2 regions of the Thermomonospora sp. CIF 1 genome follow, and region 1 is predicted to be linked to the other one. Evidence: predicted binding sites of a transcription regulator. Region 1 holds the regulator's gene; the other holds the start of a gene.

Region 1 (10,187 bases):
AACCACCGTCCGCTGCCGGCCGAGCAGCCGGTAGGTGCCCGGCTCCAGGACGACCACCTGGCCGAAGACGGTGCCCTTGTTCCAGCACGAGCACCTCACGACGCCGCGCGCGGCCGGCCCGATCCCGCTGCGCCCGGCCCGGCGCCAGGCGGTCTGCCGTCCCGCCCGGGTGACCGCATACGCCCACACGTGCCGGCGGCAGGCGTCGTAGATCGCGGTGAAACGTTCAGCCTCTTCGTCCACCGCCCGCACCTTCGTCCGTCCCGGCGTCTCGTCACCGGGAAGTGGTCCGGAAGGCCCCATCGTTACCGGCCGGTTCCATAACAAACGCGCCGGGATCAGCGGGGTGCGGTGCCGGTCCGTCCCGCACCGGCCCGGCCGCCTTGACCGAGTCGAGCCCGGCGAGCATCCGGAAGGCCGCCGCCCGCACCTTGGGGGTGACCGGCATGTCGAGGATCAGGCCCTGGGTGACCGTGAACAGCCGCACGTCAGCGGACATGGGATCGCCGGCGGCCTCGGTGCCGTGCCCCCGGTACCACTTCAGCAGTTCCGCCTTGAGCCGGGCGGGGTCGGCGGGCAGCGCGCGCAGGTTCTTCATGGTGACGTTGCGGCCCAGCCAGAAGATCTTGTCGCCGTCGACCAGCGGGGCACGGGTGAGCCTGGGGGCTTGGGCCGTATCTCCAGCCGCATGGGCTTGGACGTTCCGCTCCCCGGAAGCGGCGTGGGGCCGATGGGCACGCGCACGGTGAAGGCCTGCGGGGACCCGGCCCGGCGCCATGCGGCGGCGTCCGCCGGCGTCGCCGGTTCGACGCCCGGGTCCTGGCTGCGGGCATAGGACATGCCGCCGGGGGCGGCGGGCGTCCAGAGTTCGCGGCGCTGCCGCGAGACGACGGTGTAGGCGTCCGCTCCCCGCCCGACCCGGTGGTAGCCGCGGGTGACCGTCGCGACGTGCCGGTACGCGCCGGTGGTCTCCGAGCCGCCGTCGGTGCGGGAGGCGGCGGCCGGCAGCACGGCCCGGGCCGGCGCCCGGTAGCGGCGGGGCGTTCGGCCGCCTCGGCCTCCGAGGTCATGCGCATATCTCCGTCATGAGGGGCAACCCTCCCAGAGTCGTGGTCGGGGCTTTGCCCGTACTCCGGCGATGCCCGCGTTCGCTTTCCCGGCTCGGCCGAAGGTCGTCCCGGATCCCCCCGAGAGGGAATAGGTGGCTCAACCCTCTTGTTAGAGTGGGCAGCAGCAAAGTTGAGTCGGGTCGACTCAATTGATTTGACAAGGCATCCGGCCCGGGGCAACCTTGCCGCTGAAAGAGACTGACAGCCCATGTGCCCGCGCGGCGGGCACCGAGACGGCCGCCCCGGGGGACGGCCGAGCTAGCGACGGAGGACGAAGACCATGGCACGTGCGGTCGGTATCGACCTCGGGACGACCAACTCGGTCGTCGCGATTCTGGAAGGCGGCGAGCCCACCGTCATCGCCAACGCGGAGGGGTCGCGGACCACGCCGTCCGTCGTCGCCTTCGCCAAGAACGGTGAGGTCCTCGTCGGCGAGGTGGCCAAGCGCCAGGCCGTGACCAACGTTGACCGCACCATCCGCTCGGTCAAGCGCCACATGGGCACGGACTGGAAGATCGACATCGACGGCAAGAAGTACACGCCGCAGGAGATCAGCGCCCGCGTCCTGCAGAAGCTCAAGCGCGACGCCGAGGCCTACCTGGGCGAGAAGATCACCGACGCGGTGATCACCGTCCCCGCCTACTTCTCCGACCACCAGCGCCAGGCCACCAAGGAGGCCGGCCAGATCGCCGGCCTGAACGTGCTGCGCATCATCAACGAGCCGACCTCCGCGGCGCTGGCCTACCACCTGGAGAAGGAGAAGGAGGCCACCATCCTGGTCTTCGACCTGGGCGGCGGCACCTTCGACGTGTCGCTGCTGGAGGTCGGCGACGGCGTGGTCGAGGTCAAGGCCACCAGCGGTGACAACCACCTGGGCGGCGACGACTGGGACAACGCCATCGTCAACTGGCTGGTGGAGCGCTTCAAGAACGCCCACGGCGTGGACCTGTCCAAGGACAAGATGGCCATGCAGCGGCTGCGCGAGGCCGCGGAGAAGGCCAAGATCGAGCTGTCCGGCGCCACCGAGACCCAGATCAACCTGCCCTACATCACCGCCTCGTCCGAGGGCCCGCTGCACCTGGACGAAAAGCTCACCCGCGCCGAGTTCCAGCGCATGACCGCGGACCTGCTGGAGCGCTGCAAGGGCCCGTTCAACCAGGTCATCAAGGACGCCGGCATCAGCGTCAAGGACATCGACCACGTGGTGCTGGTCGGCGGCTCCACCCGGATGCCCGCGGTGAGCGACCTGGTGCGCGAGCTGACCGGCGGCAAGGAGCCCAACAAGGGCGTCAACCCCGACGAGGTGGTGGCGGTCGGCGCGGCCCTGCAGGCCGGTGTGCTCAAGGGCGAGGTCAAGGACGTCCTGCTGCTGGACGTCACCCCGCTGAGCCTGGGCATCGAGACCAAGGGCGGCATCTTCACCAAGATCATCGAGCGGAACACCACCATCCCCACCAAGCGGAGCGAGGTGTTCACCACCGCCGAGGACAACCAGCCCTCGGTGGAGATCCAGGTCTACCAGGGCGAGCGGGAGATCGCCGCCTACAACAAGAAGCTGGGCACCTTCCAGCTGACCGGGCTGCCCCCGGCGCCGCGCGGCGTGCCGCAGATCGAGGTCACCTTCGACATCGACGCCAACGGCATCGTCAACGTCTCCGCCAAGGACCTGGGCACCGGCAAGGAGCAGTCGATGGTCATCACCGGCGGCTCGGCCCTGCCCAAGGACGAGATCGAGCGGATGATGCGCGAGGCCGAGCAGCACGCCGAGGAGGACCGCAAGCGCAAGGAGGAGGCCGAGGTCCGCAACCAGGCCGACACCCTGGCGTACTCGACCGAGAAGTTCCTGCGGGAGAACTCCGAGAAGGTCCCCGAGGACGTCAAGAAGGAGGTCGAGGAGGCGGTCGCCGACGTCAAGAAGAAGCTGGAGGGCTCCGACGTCGACGCCATCCGCGCCAGCGCCGAGAAGCTGGCCCAGGTCAGCCAGAAGATGGGCGCCGCCATGTACGCCCAGAGCTCCGGCGAGGGCGCGCAGGCCGGCGGCGCGAACGCGCAGGCCGGCTCCGACCAGGGCGGTGACGACGAGGTCGTCGACGCCGAGATCGTCGATGATGACAAGAAGGGTGGTGCGGCGTGACCTCGCCTTCCCCCAAGAAGGACGAGGAGCGTGAGGGCCTGGTGATCCGCGACCGCCGACGGATCGACCCGGAGACCGGGGAGGCTCGGGAGCGGTCCGCCAAGGACACCGCTTCCAAGCCTTCTGGGGAGTCCGGCGCGCCCAAGCCCTCCGCCCCGTCCGCCGACGCGGAGGAAGTGGCCAAGCTCAAGGCCCAGCTGGAGGAACGCACCGCGGACCTGCAGCGGGTGCAGGCGGAGTACTCCAACTACCGCAAGCGGGTCGAACGCGACCGGGTGGCGGTGCGCGAGCAGGCGCTGGCCAACGTCCTGACCGAGCTGCTGCCGGTCCTGGACGACATCGGCCGCGCCCGCGAGCACGGCGAGCTGACCGGCGGGTTCAAGTCGGTCAGCGAGGCGCTGGAGGCCACGCTCGGCAAGCTCGGCCTGCAGCAGTACGGAGAGAAGGGCGAGCCGTTCGACCCGACCGTGCACGAGGCGCTGGTGCACTCCTACTCCACCGAGGTCACCGAGACGACCTGCGTGGAGATCCTGCAGCCGGGCTACCGGCTGGGTGAGCGGATCCTGCGGCCCGCGCGGGTGGCGGTGGCCGACCCGCAGCCGGAGGAGGACAAGCAGGAAAGCGCCGGCGAGGAGAACTCCGCCGAGGAGTGAGGCGCTGAGCAATGGAGGCGTCCCGGGCGGCCCGCGCCCCATGACCGGGCCGCCCGGGCCCCTCCCCGCACGTCCGGGCAGGAGGGACCCGGCGGGCAGAACCCGATCACGACATCGCAGACTTACAAGACAGGCAAGCTTCAATACGAAAGCGGGGCACAGTGAGCACCAAGGACTTCCTTGAGAAGGATTACTACAAGGCCCTTGGTGTCTCGAAGACGGCCACCCAGGACGAGATCAAGAAGGCCTACCGCAAGCTGGCCCGCAAGTACCACCCGGACGCCAACCGCGGCGACGCCGAGGCCGAAGAGCGCTTCAAGGAGATCTCCGAGGCCTACGACGTGCTCTCGGACGAAAAACGCCGCCGGGAGTACGACGAGGCCCGCAGGCTGTTCGGCGCCGGGGGCTTTCGCCGCGGCCAGGGCGGCGGCTTCGGTTTCGACCTCGGTGACCTGTTCGGGCAGGGGCCAGGGGCCGACCGTTTCGGCGACCTGTTCGGCGGGCTGTTCGGGCGGACCGGCACCCGGGCCGGCGCCCGGCGGGCCCGGCGCGGCGCCGACGTGGAGACCGAGGTGACGCTGACCTTCAGCGAGGCGCTGGAGGGCGTCACCGTGCCGCTCCGCCTCACCAGCGAGGCCGCCTGCGCCAGCTGCCAGGGCACCGGCGCCCGGGCCGGCACCATGCCGCGGGTCTGCCCCTCGTGTGAGGGCACCGGGCAGGAGACCCGCAACCTGGGCAGCTTCGGCTTCTCCGAGCCGTGCCGGGTGTGCCGGGGCCGCGGCATGGTGGTCGACGACCCGTGCCCGACCTGCCACGGCAGCGGACGGGCCACCGGCACCCGCACCATCCAGGCCCGCATCCCGGCCGGGGTGGCCGACGGGCAGAAGATCCGTCTCAAGGGCAAGGGCGCGCCCGGCGAGCACGGCGGGCCGGCCGGCGACCTGTACGTCACCATCAAGGTCACGCCGCACAAGGTGTTCGGCCGCAGCGGCGACAACCTCACCGTCACCGTCCCGGTGACGTTCGCCGAGGCGGCGCTGGGCGCTCAGATCAAGGTGCCCACCCACCGCGGCATGCCGGTCACGCTGAAGATCCCGCCGGGCACCCGCAACGGCCGCAAGTTCCGGGTGCGCGGGCGCGGCGCCCCCCGCCGCGACGGCACCAAGGGCGACCTGCTGGTGACCATCGAGGTGCAGGTCCCGCAGAAGATCGACGACACCATGCGCGAGGCGCTGGAGAAGCTGCGCGCCGCCGAGGACGGCGACGCGCTCCGTTCCGGCCTGCTGCTTCAGGCCAGGGAGTGACTTCCCCTCGGCGGGGGCCGAGGGCCGGTGACCCGGAGGTCGAGGTTGACCCTTCACAGGCCGCCCGACGGCGAAGTCTTCCGGGCCTGCGGCAACGGGCCCCGTCGCCGGGCCGACCGGCCGGCGCGGCGTGAGCAAGGTACGAAGCAAGGATTTCCCGCAGCGGGTCCAGGGGGAAGTCCTTGTCCGGAGATGAGGTGATCCCGTGGACCACTTCGGTGACGACACCCCGGTCTATGTGATCTCGGTGGCGGCGCAGCTTTCCGGGCTGCACCCGCAGACGCTGCGCGCCTATGACCGGATGGGGCTGGTGTCTCCGAACCGGACGGCGGGCCGCGGGCGCCGTTACTCGATGCGCGACATCGTGATGCTGCGCGAGATCCAGCGGCTGTCGCAGGAGGAGGGCATCAACCTCGCCGGGATCAAGCACATCCTGGAACTGCAGCGCGAGACCGAGCGGCTCCGCCAGGAGCTGGCTCAGCTGCGCGCCACGATCGAGGAACTGTCCAACGAACTGGAGTCCACCCGCGCCGTGGCCGCCCGGCTGGCCGCCCAGCTGCGGCACGGCCCGCCCGCCCAGGGCGCCGGCCCGTCCGGCGGCGACCTGGTCCCGATCCGTCGTACCAGCGTTGTGCTATGGCGCGAGCGCAACCAGGGCATCTGACTTCTTCGACACCATCGGGGAGAAATCGTGGACTACAAGCTGACACGAAAAAGCCAGGAGGCGGTGTCGATCGCGGTCCGCCGGGCCGCGGCCGAAGGCCACCCCCAGGTTGAACCGTTGCATTTGCTGGTGGCGCTGCTGGCGCTGCCGGAGGGCACCGCGGTCCCGCTGCTGGAGGCGGTCGGGGCCGACTGGCAGGCGGTGCGCAGCGCCGCCGAGGAACGGCTGGCCCGGCTGCCCAGGGCGGCCGGTTCGACGGTGAGCAGCCCGCAGATGTCGCGGCAGCTCATCATGGCGATGAACACCGCCGGCAACCGCGCCCGGCAGATGGAGGACGAGTACGTCTCCACCGAGCACCTGCTGGTGGGGCTGGCCGCCGACGGCGGTGAGGCCGCCCAGGTGCTGCGCGAGGCCGGGGCCACCCCGCAGGCGCTGCTGGAGGCGTTCGAGAAGGTGCGCGGGCACGCCCGGGTCACCAGCGAGGACCCCGAGGGCACCTACCAGGCGCTGGAGAAGTACGGCGTCGACCTGACCGCCCGGGCCCGCGAGGGCAAGCTGGACCCGGTGATCGGCCGGGACACCGAGATCCGGCGGGTGGTGCAGGTGCTGGCCCGCCGCACCAAGAACAACCCGGTGCTGATCGGCGAGCCCGGCGTCGGCAAGACCGCCGTGGTGGAGGGGCTGGCCCAGCGGATCGTGGCCGGGGACGTGCCCGAGTCGCTCAAGGGCAAGCGCCTGGTGGCGCTGGACCTGGGCGCCATGGTGGCCGGGGCCAAGTACCGCGGTGAGTTCGAAGAGCGGCTCAAGGCCGTCCTGAACGAGATCAAAAGCAGCGAGGGCCAGGTCATCACCTTCATCGACGAGCTGCACACCGTGGTCGGGGCCGGTGCCGCCGAGGGCGCCATGGACGCCGGCAACATGCTCAAGCCGATGCTGGCGCGCGGCGAACTGCGCATGATCGGCGCGACCACGCTGGATGAGTACCGCGAGCGGATCGAAAAGGACCCCGCCCTGGAGCGGCGCTTCCAGCAGGTGTTCGTGGGCGAGCCGTCGGTGGAGGACACCATCGCGATCCTGCGCGGGCTCAAGGGCCGCTACGAGGCGCACCACCAGGTGCAGATCTCGGACGCGGCGCTGGTGGCCGCCGCGGCGCTGTCGGACCGCTACATCACCGCCCGGTTCCTGCCGGACAAGGCCATCGACCTGGTGGACGAGGCCGCCTCCCGGCTGCGCATGGAGATCGACTCCCGTCCGGTGGAGATCGACGAGCTGCAGCGCACGGTGGACCGGATGCGCATGGAGGAGCTGGCGCTGGCCAAGGAGTCCGACGAGGCCTCCAAGCAGCGCCTGGAGCGGCTGCGCCGCGACCTGGCCGACAAGAACGAGCAGCTCAACGCGCTGATCGCGCGCTGGGAGCAGGAGAAGGCCGGGCTGAACCGGGTCGGTGAGCTCAAAAAGCGCATCGACCAGCTGCGCGGGGAGGCCGAGCGCGCCCAGCGCGATGGCGACCTGGAGACCAGCGCCCGCATCACCTACGGGGAGATCCCGGCGCTGGAGAAGGAGCTGAAGGCCGCCGCCGAGCAGGCCGAGAAGCGGGACGCGATGGTCAAGGAGGAGGTCGGCCCGGACGATGTGGCCGATGTGGTGGCCTCCTGGACCGGCATCCCGGCCGGGCGGCTGCTGGAGGGCGAGACCGCCAAGCTGCTGCGCATGGAGGAGGAGATCGGCCGCCGGCTGGTCGGGCAGACCCAGGCGGTCAAGGCGGTCTCCGACGCGGTGCGCCGGGCCCGGGCCGGGGTCTCCGACCCCGACCGTCCCACCGGGTCGTTCCTGTTCCTCGGCCCCACCGGGGTGGGCAAGACCGAGCTGGCCAAGGCGCTGGCGGAGTTCCTGTTCGACGACGAGCGCGCCATGGTGCGCATCGACATGTCGGAGTACTCCGAAAAGCACAGCGTGGCCCGGCTGGTGGGCGCCCCGCCCGGCTATGTGGGCTATGAGGAGGGCGGTCAGCTCACCGAGGCCGTGCGGCGCCGCCCCTACTGCGTGGTGCTGCTGGACGAGGTGGAAAAGGCCCACCCGGAGGTCTTCGACATCCTGCTGCAGGTCCTCGACGACGGCCGGCTGACCGACGGCCAGGGCCGCACCGTGGACTTCCGCAACACCATCCTGATCATGACCTCCAACCTGGGCTCGCAGTACCTGGTGGACCCCACCTTGAGCAGCGAGGCCAAGCGGGAGTCGGTGATGAACACGGTGCGGGCCTCGTTCAAGCCGGAGTTCCTCAACCGGCTGGACGACATCATCCTGTTCGAGGCGCTGTCCACCGAGGACCTGACCCGCATCGTGGACCTGCAGGTCGCCCGGCTGGCCAAGCGCCTGGCCGACCGGAGGCTGAAGCTGACGGTCACCGACGCGGCCCGCGAGTGGCTGGCGCTGACCGGCTACGACCCGCTGTACGGCGCCCGCCCGCTGCGCCGCCTGGTGCAGACCGCCATCGGCGACCAGCTGGCCCGCGAACTGCTGGCCGGCACGATCGGCGACGGCGATGAGGTCGTGGTGGACCTGGACGAGGCCGCCGACCGCCTCACCGTCAAGCCCGCCGCTTCGCTCACCAAGTAAGCCCGCCGCCGCCGGGCGGCCCGATGAAAAACCGCCCCCGATGCTTCGGGGGGCGGTTTTTCATTTCTGCCCGATATTCGGTTGACACCGGCCGCGGGCATGGTGCTAGTGTCGGGGACATGGAGAACTGATCACGGCGGGTTGAGCTCGAAGTCAGCGCCTCATCGGCCGGCTCCTCCGGCGCGCTGCACGCTCCCCATCTCATTCACCCGGTGTTCGTCGTCCCGTTCCACCTGCACGAATATCCGCATTCACGCAGGTGAGGACCGCTCGTCCAGGCATCCGGCTCACGCGGCGTCCCCTGAACGGCGCCTGACCCATGCCGGCCTGCGCACCGGAATCTGCAATCCGGCATCCGGACGACGTCGCCTTACCGGGTTTTCCATTTCGTTCATCACGGTCCACCAAGGCCGTTGTTCGGCATGCCCGGAGGTGCCATTTATGCGAAAGATCGACTCCATCAAAGGCAATGGCAAAAAGGGAAAGAAGGAAGCCGACCCGGCGTTCCGCTTCGGCGGCAGGCACGCCGCGCTGGCCCGGGGCGCCCGCCCCAACGCCCGCCGGCTGCCCACCCGCAACATGACCCGGGGCCGCTGAGCCCTCACCGACCGGGCCGTCCCGCCGGTGCGGGACGGCCCGGTCCGCTCAGCGGACGCCCATGAGAGAGCGTCTGTCCCCTTTCGGGTCAAGGGCCCGTGGGGCGAGGACGGAGCGCGAGCGCCATGCAGGCAGGCCCCGGCACCGGCGGTGCAGACCAAGGCGATCCCACGATCTGGGCCAGGGCCTGGGACAGCAGGACGAGAAGGCATCACCACGGCTGCCCCGCCGACACGGGCGACACCGCGACCATGCGAACCGCCCGACCTTCACCAAATGCCCTGCATCACCACACGTCCCACCAACAAGACCACCACGGAACACCGGGGCGGTCTTTTCGGTGAACACACCGTCCAGGCCGCCTGTGCAGCAAGTACATTGCCGCCCGGTCCGGTGAGCGCGAGACCGCCCACTGCGGTCGCTGGTGAAGGGGGATGCGTGCGCGAAGTCGAGGTCAAGTTCCGGGTGCGGGACGCAGAGTCGCTGCAGGCCGCGCTCAAGGCGCAGGGGATCGAGCCGGGAGAGCCGATCCACCAGGACGATCAGGCATACGCCCCGGTGGGCTGGCGGTTCGGCGACAGCAAACTGGGCGTCTCCTTCGTCCGGCTCCGCACCGTGAACGGACGGCACTTCTTCACGCTCAAGCAGCCTAGGGAGAACGCCCAGTCCTGCCTGGAATACGAGACCGAAGTAGCCGATCGCGAACAAATGCACCATGCGATCGTGCACATGGGCTTCTACCCCACAGTGCGGGTCGCCAAGACCCGGCGGACCGCCAAGGTCGGCGACATCACGCTCTGCGTGGACGACCTGGACGGCGTGGGCACCTTCCTGGAGCTGGAACGCATGATCCCCGCCGATGCCCCGGTCATCGAAGCACAGCGGCAACTCGCCGCCTTCGTCGCCGGCCTGGGCATCGACGCCGAGCACACCGACGAGACCTACGACTCGCTGGTACGCGCAGCCCAAGGATGATCCGACGGCAGTCGTTCCAGGATGCCCCTCAGCACCTGCTCGGGTACGTCCCGCCCGGCATCGTGACGGAGCACCGGCCGACAGGCGGCGCAAAGGCCGCCGCGACGCCCACGTGCGCCTCATCGATCCGCC
Region 2 (10,187 bases), on a different contig from region 1:
GGCCTACAACCGCTATCTGGCCCGCCTCAACTCCCAGTCAAAGCGGCGCGGCTGACACCGGCCGCCTGGACATCGGCCCCGGCCATGGCATCGCCATGCCGCGGGCCTTTCGAGATCAAGGAGTGAACTGTGGAAGCGGCGATCAACCGGTACCGCATCCTGGCCTTCGCCGTGGGCGTGATGCTGCTGATGGTCGTCTTCGTGGGCATGCCGATCCGCTACATCGGCGGGAACCCCACCCCCTCGGGGATCATCTCGCCGATCCACGGCGCGCTCTACATCGTCTACCTGGCCTTCGCCTTCGACCTGCACCGGCGGGCGGGCTGGCCGCTCAAGCAGTTCCTGATCATGGTCTCCGGGGGGCTGGTGCCCTTCCTGGCCTTCTTCGTGGAACGCAAGATCGTCCGCGAGGCCCGCGCCCTGCTGCCCGGCACCTGATCCGGCGGCCCTCCCCGCCGCCGAAGCGACCGCGACGCTCGACCGGCCGGCCCTGCTGGAGCAATCGTTGACTCAGTCAAAGATTGCTCCGAAGGGCGTCATGGGCGTTCCCGCCGTCGTCCGCCGTTTCAACCGCTTCTACACCGCTGTCATGGGGGCGCTGGGCGAAAGAGCCGGTGCACACCCCCTACTCCCTCACCGAGGCCCGGGTGATCTTCAAGCCTGCGCAGCGGGAGGCCCACCGAAACGGCCGCGCTGCGCCGGGAGCCGGGCCTGGACCCGGCTGCCTGGGCCGGATCCTGGCCCGTTTCGACACCGACGGGCTGATACCCGGGAACGCGCGGAGACCGACGCCCCGCCGTCAGGTCGTTTGCCTCGCTCCCGTGGGCTGCAAGGTGTACGCCATGCTCGGTGGGCGGTCCGACCAGGATGTTGTGGTGCTGCTGGCCCTGTTGCCGGACGAGCGTTGTTCCCGGTTGATCGCCGCGATGCGGACCGTGCAGGCCCGGCCGGAGGATCCGGTCGAGCGGCTCGAGGTCGTGCTGCGCCCGCTGCGTCCCGGCGGACTGGGCTGGCTGGTGGAATGTAACGCCGTCCTCTACCACCGCGAATACGGCTGGGAGCACACCTACAAGGCACTGGTGGCCCGGATCGTGGCCGGCTTCGCCGCAGATCACGATCCCGGGCGCGAGGCGGCGTGGATCGCCGGCCTGGAGGGCGAGCCGGTGGGCTGCGTCTTTTGCGTCCGCCGGGACGAGACGACGGGGCAGCGGCTGCTGGTCGGGCCGTCCGCCCGCGGGATGAGCATCAGGGGGCGCCTGGTGGACGAGTGCCTGCGGTTCGTCGCCGGGGCGGGCTGCCGGGAGATCGTGCTGTGGGCCAACGACCGCCTCACCGTGGCCCGGCGGATCTGCCGGCGGGCCGGTTTCACGCTGGAGTCCGGGGAGCCGCACCACGGCTTCGGCCGGGACCTGGTCGGCCGGTACTGGCGCCGCGTGCGGTGAGCGGAGGCCCGGGCTGCGGTGCCGGTGCGGCCCGGCGGCGGGCGCCGAAAATGCGCGGACCCGCGGAGACGGAGGTCTCCGCGGGCCGGGGGTCGCAACGGTCGAAGTGATCGCTAGGCGGGCCGGCCGATCGGCGGCCGGTCCACCGCGCCGGTCAAGGGCGCATCGGATGAGTCAGTCGATCACCTCCCCCCATGACGGTGCGGTGGAGCATGACCCGGGCTTGGGGCTCGGGGTGGCGTGCCGGGCCGAAGACGCCACCCCGAGGTCTGCGGCGCACCGCGGGATCTGCCCGCCGGGTGCGGTGCGGATGGGGCCGGACGCCGGTGCCGCGGGGGCGTACGGCGCCGGCGTCCGGCCCCCCGGCACCGGCGGCGCCGGCGGGAACGCCGGGGAAGAGCGGATGGAGGACGGACGGCCGAGGATCCGAGGTGTGTCGCCGGTGGGCGCCGGTGGTGCGCATGCCGCGCCGAACGCGCGCCGGGGGCCTCGGCGCGCCGACGGGTGCGGAGTGCGGGGGAGCGCCCGGCCGGGAGCATCCTCGGCCGTCCGGAGGCGGCCGCCCGGGACGGAGGAACCGGGGAGGCGGCCGCCGGAGGGCCGGCCTCAGCTCGTGCCGTCCATAGCATCCAGCCCTCCTCGTCGGTCGGGTGATGAACCGTCCTTTGCCTGCGCAAGGACTCGCTCATCACGTTGCGTCATCTTCTCGTTGCTGTTGGTACCCGGGGGTCATGGCCGCGTAAACACCGGCCGGCAAAGTTTCCGGGAAGGTCCGGAACGTTTCGTGTTTCGCGCGTCCTTGATCGCCGAGGGCGAACGGTGCCGCGGAAACAAAACTCGGCTCCGTTTTCTTGAGTGTGAGTGACTCAACTTTCGGTTGAGTCCTCGGACGATGGAGAGCTGAGCATGAGCGAGACCCTGACGCTGCCGGTGCTGCCCCTGGACGGGGAGGTCGTGCTCCCCGGGATGGTGGTGCCGCTGGATCTGTCGGACGGCGAGATCCGCGCCGCCGTCGAGGCCGCCCGCGCCGCCGAGCGCGCCCGCGGCCCCGGCATCCGGTCCGCCGCCAAGCCCCGGGTGCTGCTGGTGCCCCGCCTGAACGGCCAGTACGCCGCCGTCGGCACGCTCGGCGTGATCGAACAGGAGGGCCGGCTGCCCGGCGGCGGACCCGGCGCCGTGGTGCGCGGGGTGACCCGCGTCCGCATCGGCACCGGAACCACCGGCCCCGGCGCCGCGCTGTGGGTGGAGGGCACCGAGATCGCCGTGCCCCCCGCCGGCCCGCGCGTGCCGGAGCTGGCCAGGGAGTACAAGGGCCTGGTCGGCGCCATCCTGCAAAAGCGCGGCGCCTGGCAGGTCGTGGACATCGTCCAGCGGATCGAGGACCCCTCCGCCCTGGCCGACAACGCCGGCTACGCCCCCTACCTGTCGGCCGAGCAGAAGGTCCGGCTGCTGGAGACCCCGGACGTGGCCGAACGGCTGGAGATGGTGATCGGCTGGGCCCGCGAGCACCTGGCCGAGATGGACGTGGCCGAGTCCATCCGAAAAGACGTCCAGGAGGGCATGGAAAAGCAGCAGCGGGAGTTCCTGCTGCGCCGGCAGCTGGAGGCCGTCCGCAAGGAGCTGGCCGAGCTGAACGGCGACCCGGCCGGCGAGGAGGAGGACTACCGCGCCCGCATCGAGGCGGCGAACCTGCCCGAGAAGGTGCGCCAGGCCGCCCTCAAGGAGGTCGGCCGGCTGGAGCGGGCCGGCGACTCCTCGCCCGAGAGCGGCTGGATCCGCACCTGGCTGGACACGATCTTGGACATGCCCTGGAACGAGCGCACCGAGGACTCCTACGACATCGCCGGGGCACGGGCGGTGCTGGACGCCGACCACGCGGGCCTGGAGGAGGTCAAGGACCGCATCATCGAGTACCTGGCGGTCCGCAAGCGCCGCGCCGACCGCGGATTGGGCGTCGTCGGCGGACGCCGCTCGGGCGCGGTGCTCGCCCTGGTCGGCCCGCCCGGCGTCGGCAAGACCTCGCTGGGGGAGTCGGTGGCCCGCGCCATGGGCCGCAAGTTCGTGCGCGTGGCGCTCGGCGGCGTCCGCGACGAGGCCGAGATCCGCGGCCACCGCCGCACCTACGTCGGCGCGCTGCCCGGCCGGATCGTGCGGGCCATCCGCGAGGCCGGCTCGATGAACCCGGTGGTGCTGCTGGACGAGATCGACAAGGTCGGCTCCGACTACCGGGGCGACCCGGCCGCCGCGCTGCTGGAGGTGCTGGACCCGGCGCAGAACCACACCTTCCGCGACCACTACCTGGAGGTCGAGCTCGACCTGTCGGACGTGCTGTTCCTGGCCACCGCCAACGTCCTGGAGGCCATTCCCGGCCCGCTGCTGGACCGCATGGAGGTGGTGACCCTGGACGGCTACACCGAGGAGGAGAAGGTCACCATCGCCCGCGACCACCTGCTGCCGCGCCAGCTGGAGAAGGCGGGCCTGGAGCCGCAGGAGGTGACCTTCACCGAGCAGGCGCTGCGGGCGCTGGCCGCCGAGTACACCCGCGAGGCCGGGGTGCGCGCGCTGGAGCGGTCGATCGCCCGGATCCTGCGCAAGCTCACCGCCAAGGCGGCGCTGGACCCCTCGGCGCTGCCGGCGCGAGTGGACGCCGCGGACCTGAAGGACTACCTGGGCCGGCCTCGCCACACCCCCGAGAGCCTGCTCAGCCCGGCCGAGCGGCGCACCGGGGTGCCGGGCGTGGCGACCGGCCTGGCGGTGACCGGCGCCGGCGGGGACGTGCTGTATGTCGAGGCGTCGCTGGCCGACCGGCAGACCGGCGAGGTCGGGGTGACGCTCACCGGCCAGCTCGGCGACGTGATGAAGGAATCGGCCCGCATCGCCCTCAGCTACCTGCGCTCCCGCGGCGCCGAACTGGGCCTGCCGGTCGGCGACCTGGCCGACCGCGGCGTGCACATCCACGTGCCCGCCGGGGCGGTGCCCAAGGACGGGCCGAGCGCGGGCATCACCATGGTCACCGCGCTGGCCTCGCTGCTGTCGGGACGGCCGGCCCGCGCGGACGTGGCGATGACCGGGGAGGTGTCGCTGACCGGGCGGGTGCTGCCCATCGGCGGGGTCAAGCAGAAGCTGCTGGCCGCGCACCGGGCCGGGATCACCACCGTGCTGATCCCCAAGCGCAACGAGCCCGACCTGGACGACGTGCCGGCCGAGGTGCTGCGGTCGCTGACGGTCTTCACCGTCACCGACGTGCGCGAGGTGCTGGAGCTGGCGCTGGAGCCCGCCGCGGACGGAGTCGTCGCCGCCTGACGGAGGAACCGGACGGCGATGGGCCAGGCGGCCCCCGATAATGCCGCCTGGCCCGGCGCTCTCCGAGATCGATGGTCGGATCCTGGAAGGACGCGGGCCCCTCACCCACCCCAGATGAGGGGCCCGCTTCCGTTCCACCCCACTGAAGGAGACGCGCGAAGGGCCTTCCGGGTTCCTGACAATCGGTGGGGATCGATGTGGTGTGCACCACGTGCCGTCCGGCCTCGGGCTGCAGGCGCCCGGTATCTGGCCAGCGGGCCGAACAAGCGTTAGGTTTACTCGCCATGCGCGTGCTCGTCACCGGAGCCTCCGGCTTCGTGGGCTCCCACACCGTCGCCGCCCTGCTGGAGGCCGGGCACACCCCCCGCGCGCTGGTCCGCGACCCCGCCAAGGCGACCCGGGCGCTGGAGGCGGCCGGGGCCGACCCCGCCCGGGTGGAGCTGGTGACCGGCGACATGCTGGATGAGACCGCGGTCGGCCGGGCCCTGGAGGGCTGCCGGGCGGCGATCCACGCGGCGGCCGCGGTGGGCGTCACCGGCCGGGGCGGCGACCTGGTGGAGGTCAACCTGGGCGGCACCCGCAACGTGGTCGGCGGCGCGGTGGAGCGCGGGCTGGACCCGGTGGTGCACGTCTCCACCGTCGCGGTGTTCGTGCCGCCCCGCGACCCGGTGATCACCGTGGACGGCCCGCTGGCCAGCCCCCGCACCGCCTACGGCCGCTCCAAGGTGGCCGCCGAACGGTACGTGCGCCGGCTGCAGGACCAGGGCGCCCCGGTCACCGTCGTCTACCCCGGCGGGGTGTGCGGCCCGCACCAGCCGGTGCTCGACTCCCTGATGGAGGGGCTGGTCGGTGCGCTGCGCCTGGTGTGGCCGCTGCCGCCCGGCGGGGTGGGCGTCATCGACGTGCGCGACCTGGCCGAGGCCCTGGCGCGGGCGCTGGTGCCCGGTCGGGGCCCTCGCCGCTGGCTGCTGGGCGGCCACTACCTGACCTGGCGCCAATGCTCGGATCTGTGCCGGGAACTGACCGGGGTGCGGCACCGGCGGCTGCCGGTGCCCGGCGGTGCGCTGCGGGCGGCCGGGACGCTGCTGGACGCCCTCCGGCGCGTCCGCCCCTTCGACTACCCGCTGACCAGGGACGCCGCCGAGTTCATGACCAGGCTCGTGCCGACCGACGACCGGCCCGCCCTCGAGGAGCTCGGCATGAAACTGCGGCCGGTGGAGCAGACCCTGTCCGACGCGCTGCGCTGGCTCGCCGAGGCCGGGCATCTGGACCCCCGCAAGGCGGGCCGGCTGGCGCCCCCTGCCGAGGAGCACTGAGTGGCGACGCTGATCCAAAAGACCCTCGGGCCGATCTTCCAGCGCATCTCCGGGGCGGCCTGGTTCGCCAAGGTCGGCCCGAAGATCGTCCCGCCGCTGGACCGGGCGCTGCACCGGGTCAGCGGCGGGCGGCTGATGCTCGGCCAGCTGCTGGTGCCCAGCCTGGTGCTGACCACCATCGGCAGCGTCAGCGGCCGGCCCCGCCAGGTGCCGCTGGCCTGCATGCCCGAGCCGGACGGCGGCTGGATCGTGGTCGGCAGCAACTTCGGCCGCGAAAAACACCCGGCCTGGACCACCAACCTGCTCAAGGAGCCCAAGGCCACCGTCGTCTTCCAGGGCCGGACCGTGCCGGTCACCGCGCACCTGCTGGACGAGGCCGAACGGGACCGCATCTGGCCCCGCCTGCTGCAGGTCTGGCCGGTCTATGCGCGCTATGCCGAACGCGTCGAACGGCAGCTGCGCATCTTCCGCCTGGTGCCCGACCCGCCCGAAGCGGCCCGCTGACGCCCGCCCTCACCCGCCAGGGGAACCCAGGGGGAACAAGACGGCCGGTGCCGCCTTGCCGGGGGTCGCGGGGTATGTCCACAAGTGGACGTTACGCCCCAGAAGGCGCCGGGCGGGTGGCCCCGATGTGCGCGGCCAGCATGCGGACCCGCTCCCGGTGCTCGTCGTGGCCCACCACGATCGGCGGCTCGTTGTAGGGCATGGCGTCGGAAGAACGGCGCAGCTTGATGTACTGGCCGCAGGCGTCGATGGCGTACGGCTCCATGTCGTCCTGCAGCGCACCGATCACCGTGATGCCGTGCGTCTCACCGATCCGCCGGAACAGCGCCACCGCCTCCCTGCGGTGCTCGCGGCCCAGGTTGCGGCCCAGCTCATCCAGCACCAGCACCAGCCGGCCGCCGCCGGAGCCGGCCAGCGCCGCCGCGCACACCAGCTTGACCGCCTTTTCGTCCATCAGGGCGGTGTTGGCCCGCCGGTTGTAGGGCACATACCGCTGCCCCTCGGCGCGCCGCCACTTGGGGACGACCCGCCAGCGCCACTCCTGCTCGGGGTCGGCGGGCGGCTCGGGGGTGGGAAAGTCCAGCGTGGCCCCATAGCCGCCGTAGGCCAGGTCGAGCCGTTCGAACTCCTCGGCGACCCGCTGCAGCCGGGTGCGGATCGCCGCCGTCAGCGCGGCGCGGTGGGCCGCCGCCGCGCCCGCCGCCTCCCGCTCCCCGGCCTCGGCCTTCTCCAGGTCGACGCGGCGGGCCGCAAGCTGCGTCTCGATCTGCCGCCGCTGGTGCCGTTCATAGTCCTCCAGGCCGCGCAGATGGCTCTCCAGCGCCCTGGCCAGCCGCGGGAAGGTGGCCTGCTCGCGTTCGGTGCGGCGGCCCTCGCCCTCGGCGCGCTCACGCAGCAGGAAACGGATCTCCTCGGGCATGTCCTCATCGGCCGTGCCGTCGGGGAACGCCTGCCGCAGCGCCTCGCCCAGATGCCGTTCGGCGGTGTGCCACCACTCCTCGGGCGTCCAGGTGCGCTGGTCGCCCGTCAGCCCGGCCAGCAGCTCGCGGGCCGACTCCACCGGGCCGCCCCACTGCTCCTGCAGCTCGGCCAGGCCGAGCGTCAGGCGCCGCTCGGCCAGCTCGGCGGCCTGCTCGCGGAGCCTGTCGCGGGTGCGCTCGTGCGCCTCGCGCCGCCCGCGCAGCCGGTCGATCTCCAGCGCCCGGGTGTCGGCCTTGGCCTGCAGCCGCCGCACCGTCTGCTCGGCGGCGCCCAGCCGCGGCCCCAGCATGGCCTCGCCGGTGGCCAGCGACTCCAGCCGCTCCCGCAGGCCGGCCATCGCCTCCTGGACGCCGGTCAGCTCGGTGCCGGCCCGCGCCCCGGCCAGGCGCCGCATCGCCAGCGTCACCTCCGCGGAGGCGTCGGCGACCTGCCGCCGCGCCTCCTCCAGCGCCGCCCGGGCCTCCTCCAGCGCCGCGCGGGCGGCCTGCACCCGGACGGCCCGTCCGGTCACCGGCTCGGGAAAACCCCCGACCACCACCACCCCGGCGGGGTCCGTCCCGGACAGCGCGGAAAAGAACCGCCCGAGCGCCGCGCGGCACCGCACGCCCTCCGGCAGCCCCTCGCCGGTCACTTCCCCGGTGAGCGGGCCTTGCGCGGGGACGAGCATCGACCCCGGCAGCTCCCGCAGCGCCGCCACCGCGGCCGCCAGGTCCCGCTCGGCCACCACCACCGCGTCCCGGTACGGCCACAGCGCGCGTTCCCACCGCTCGCGCACCGGCTCGGCCAGCTCGATGGCGTCCAGCAGGCCCACCGCCGGCACCCCGGCCTCGGCCAGCGCCCCGATCTGCGCCGGGGCGCCGCTGCGGCCGGCCTCGGCGGCGGCCAGGTCCCGCTCGGCCTGGGCCAGGCGGGCCTTGGCCATGCCCAGCGCCTGCTGGGCCTCGTCCCGGCGGGCCTCGGCGTCGGCCAGCTCCTTGGCCGCCGTCTCCTCGGTGCGGCCGTCGGCCTCCCGCCGCCGCTCCTCCAGCGCCGCCGCCTGCCGGCGCAGCTCCTCCAGCCGGTCGCGGGCCACCGCCTTGTCCTCGCCGATCCGCTCGGCCTGGCCCTTCAGCTCCGCCAGCACCGCCGACGCCTCGGCCAGGCGCTCCTCCAGCGTCCCGTCGGCCAGCTGCTCCATCTCTTTGGCGGTGGCGGCGATCGCCTCGCCCAGCTCGGCGGCCTCATCCTGCAGCCGCCTCAGCTCGGCGGCCCAGGCGGCGTCGCTCTCCGCGGCCTCCACCAGCAGCAGGGCCTGCCGGGTGCGCCAGTGCCGCAGCGCCGCCGCCACCTCCCGGCGGGCCCGGTCCCGCCGGTCGAAGGTCCTCAGCAGTTCGGCGGCCTCGGCCTCCCACTCGGCCAGCCGCCGCCGGGCCTCGGCGGCCCGGGCCCGCTCGCGGTGCTCTTCGGCCCGGGAGCGGCGCTCGGCCTCCAGCTCCCGGTCCAGCCCGGTCAGCGCGGCGATGGCGGTGAAGATCCGCTCCGGCGGGATCTCGTTCAGCGGCTGCGACAGCAGATTGGTGGCCACCTTGCTGCGCACCGACGTCGACAGGAACGACACGCACCGCACCCGGCCCCCGTACAGCACGCGACCGAGATCCTTGGCCACCAGGTCGCGCCGTCCCGCCGAACGGGGCAGCTCGGCCCACCGCCGGTCGGCCAGGCGCACCCGCTCGGCCTCCGACGGCGCCGCCGCCAGGTGCACGCCCCGGCACCAGCGGATCTCCAGGTGCGGGGCGTCCACGTTCACCCGCAGCCACACCGTGACCGCATCGTCTTCCCCCGTGCCCTCCGCGTCCCCGGTGTGGGCGAAGACCCCCACGATGTAGCCGTGGTCCGCGCTGGCCCACCGGTTCTCGCCCTGGGCCGCCAGCTCGGCGTTGAACAGCAGCTCGGCCACCGCCCGCGCCCCCGAGGCGAACCGCCACTGCTCATCGCCCAGCAGCGCCGTGATCGCCGCGATGAACGAGGACTTGCCCGCCCCGTTGGAGTCCTTGGGGCCCTGGCCGGCCACCGCGATCAGCGTTCCCGGCACCAGCGGCACCGGGTGCGTCGACAGGCGGGAGATGTTGATCGCCTGCACCGCGATCAGTGAACGGTCGCCCACCACGCCGTCGGGCCGGTCCCCCAGCTCCTCCGGTTCGCCGATCGCCGTCACGTCCGCCCCCTTCGCATGCCGCGCCGCCGGGCCCGGATGGCCGCCGCCAGCGGCGAGTCCGGGCCCGCGGCCAAGATCAGCTCCTCGGTCAGCCGCCGCCGCGCCGCCTCGGTCAGCCGGTGGAACTGCGGGCCGGGCACATACCCTCCCGACGTCTCGTCCGCCCCCGCCTTCACCTGGGTGACCAGCCCGGCCGCCCGCAGCCGCCGCAGCGCCCCCTCCAGCTCGGAGACGGTCAGCTGGGAACGGCGGCGCAGCTCCTCCAGCGGCGCCGGGTACGGCGACAGCCACGTGTCGTCGGTCAGCAGCCCCTCGGCCCGCGGGATCGCCACCGAGTGGATCAGCACCAGCACCAGCACCGCCCGGTCGGCCACCGGCAGCGTGCACGCCGGGTCGGCGGCCAGCGCCTCCCGCACCGCATCGTCGTAACCGGACGTCCAGTGCCCC

What was found. The regulator HspR, encoded in region 1, represses chaperone genes until heat shock. The targets are predictions, from matches to a motif close to ANTTGAGTCNNNNNGACTCAANT.
Region 2: lon (endopeptidase La) is a predicted target of HspR. The motif match lies at 2,292-2,314, and genes of this name have one in related genera.

What each region holds. Positions count from the first base shown of each region.
Region 1 covers NZ_MOYN02000003.1:36,206-46,392, reverse strand. Annotated here, with positions in the region: gene BUE48_RS01215 (hypothetical protein) at 1-243, opposite strand, end outside; gene BUE48_RS01210 (hypothetical protein) at 275-598, opposite strand; gene BUE48_RS01205 (hypothetical protein) at 595-1,011, opposite strand; gene dnaK (molecular chaperone DnaK) at 1,390-3,243, shown strand; gene grpE (nucleotide exchange factor GrpE) at 3,240-3,896, shown strand; gene dnaJ (molecular chaperone DnaJ) at 4,058-5,200, shown strand; gene BUE48_RS01185 (heat shock protein transcriptional repressor HspR) at 5,406-5,864, shown strand; gene clpB (ATP-dependent chaperone ClpB) at 5,892-8,483, shown strand; gene BUE48_RS01175 (hypothetical protein) at 8,925-9,080, shown strand; gene cyaB (class IV adenylate cyclase) at 9,519-10,055, shown strand.
Region 2 covers NZ_MOYN02000015.1:206,991-217,177, forward strand. Annotated here, with positions in the region: gene BUE48_RS09050 (hypothetical protein) at 1-55, shown strand, start outside; gene BUE48_RS09055 (DUF3817 domain-containing protein) at 130-438, shown strand; gene BUE48_RS09060 (GNAT family N-acetyltransferase) at 822-1,442, shown strand; gene lon (endopeptidase La) at 2,349-4,745, shown strand; gene BUE48_RS09070 (NAD-dependent epimerase/dehydratase family protein) at 5,030-6,061, shown strand; gene BUE48_RS09075 (nitroreductase family deazaflavin-dependent oxidoreductase) at 6,062-6,565, shown strand; gene BUE48_RS09080 (coiled-coil domain-containing protein) at 6,657-9,740, opposite strand; gene BUE48_RS09085 (hypothetical protein) at 9,737-10,187, opposite strand, start outside.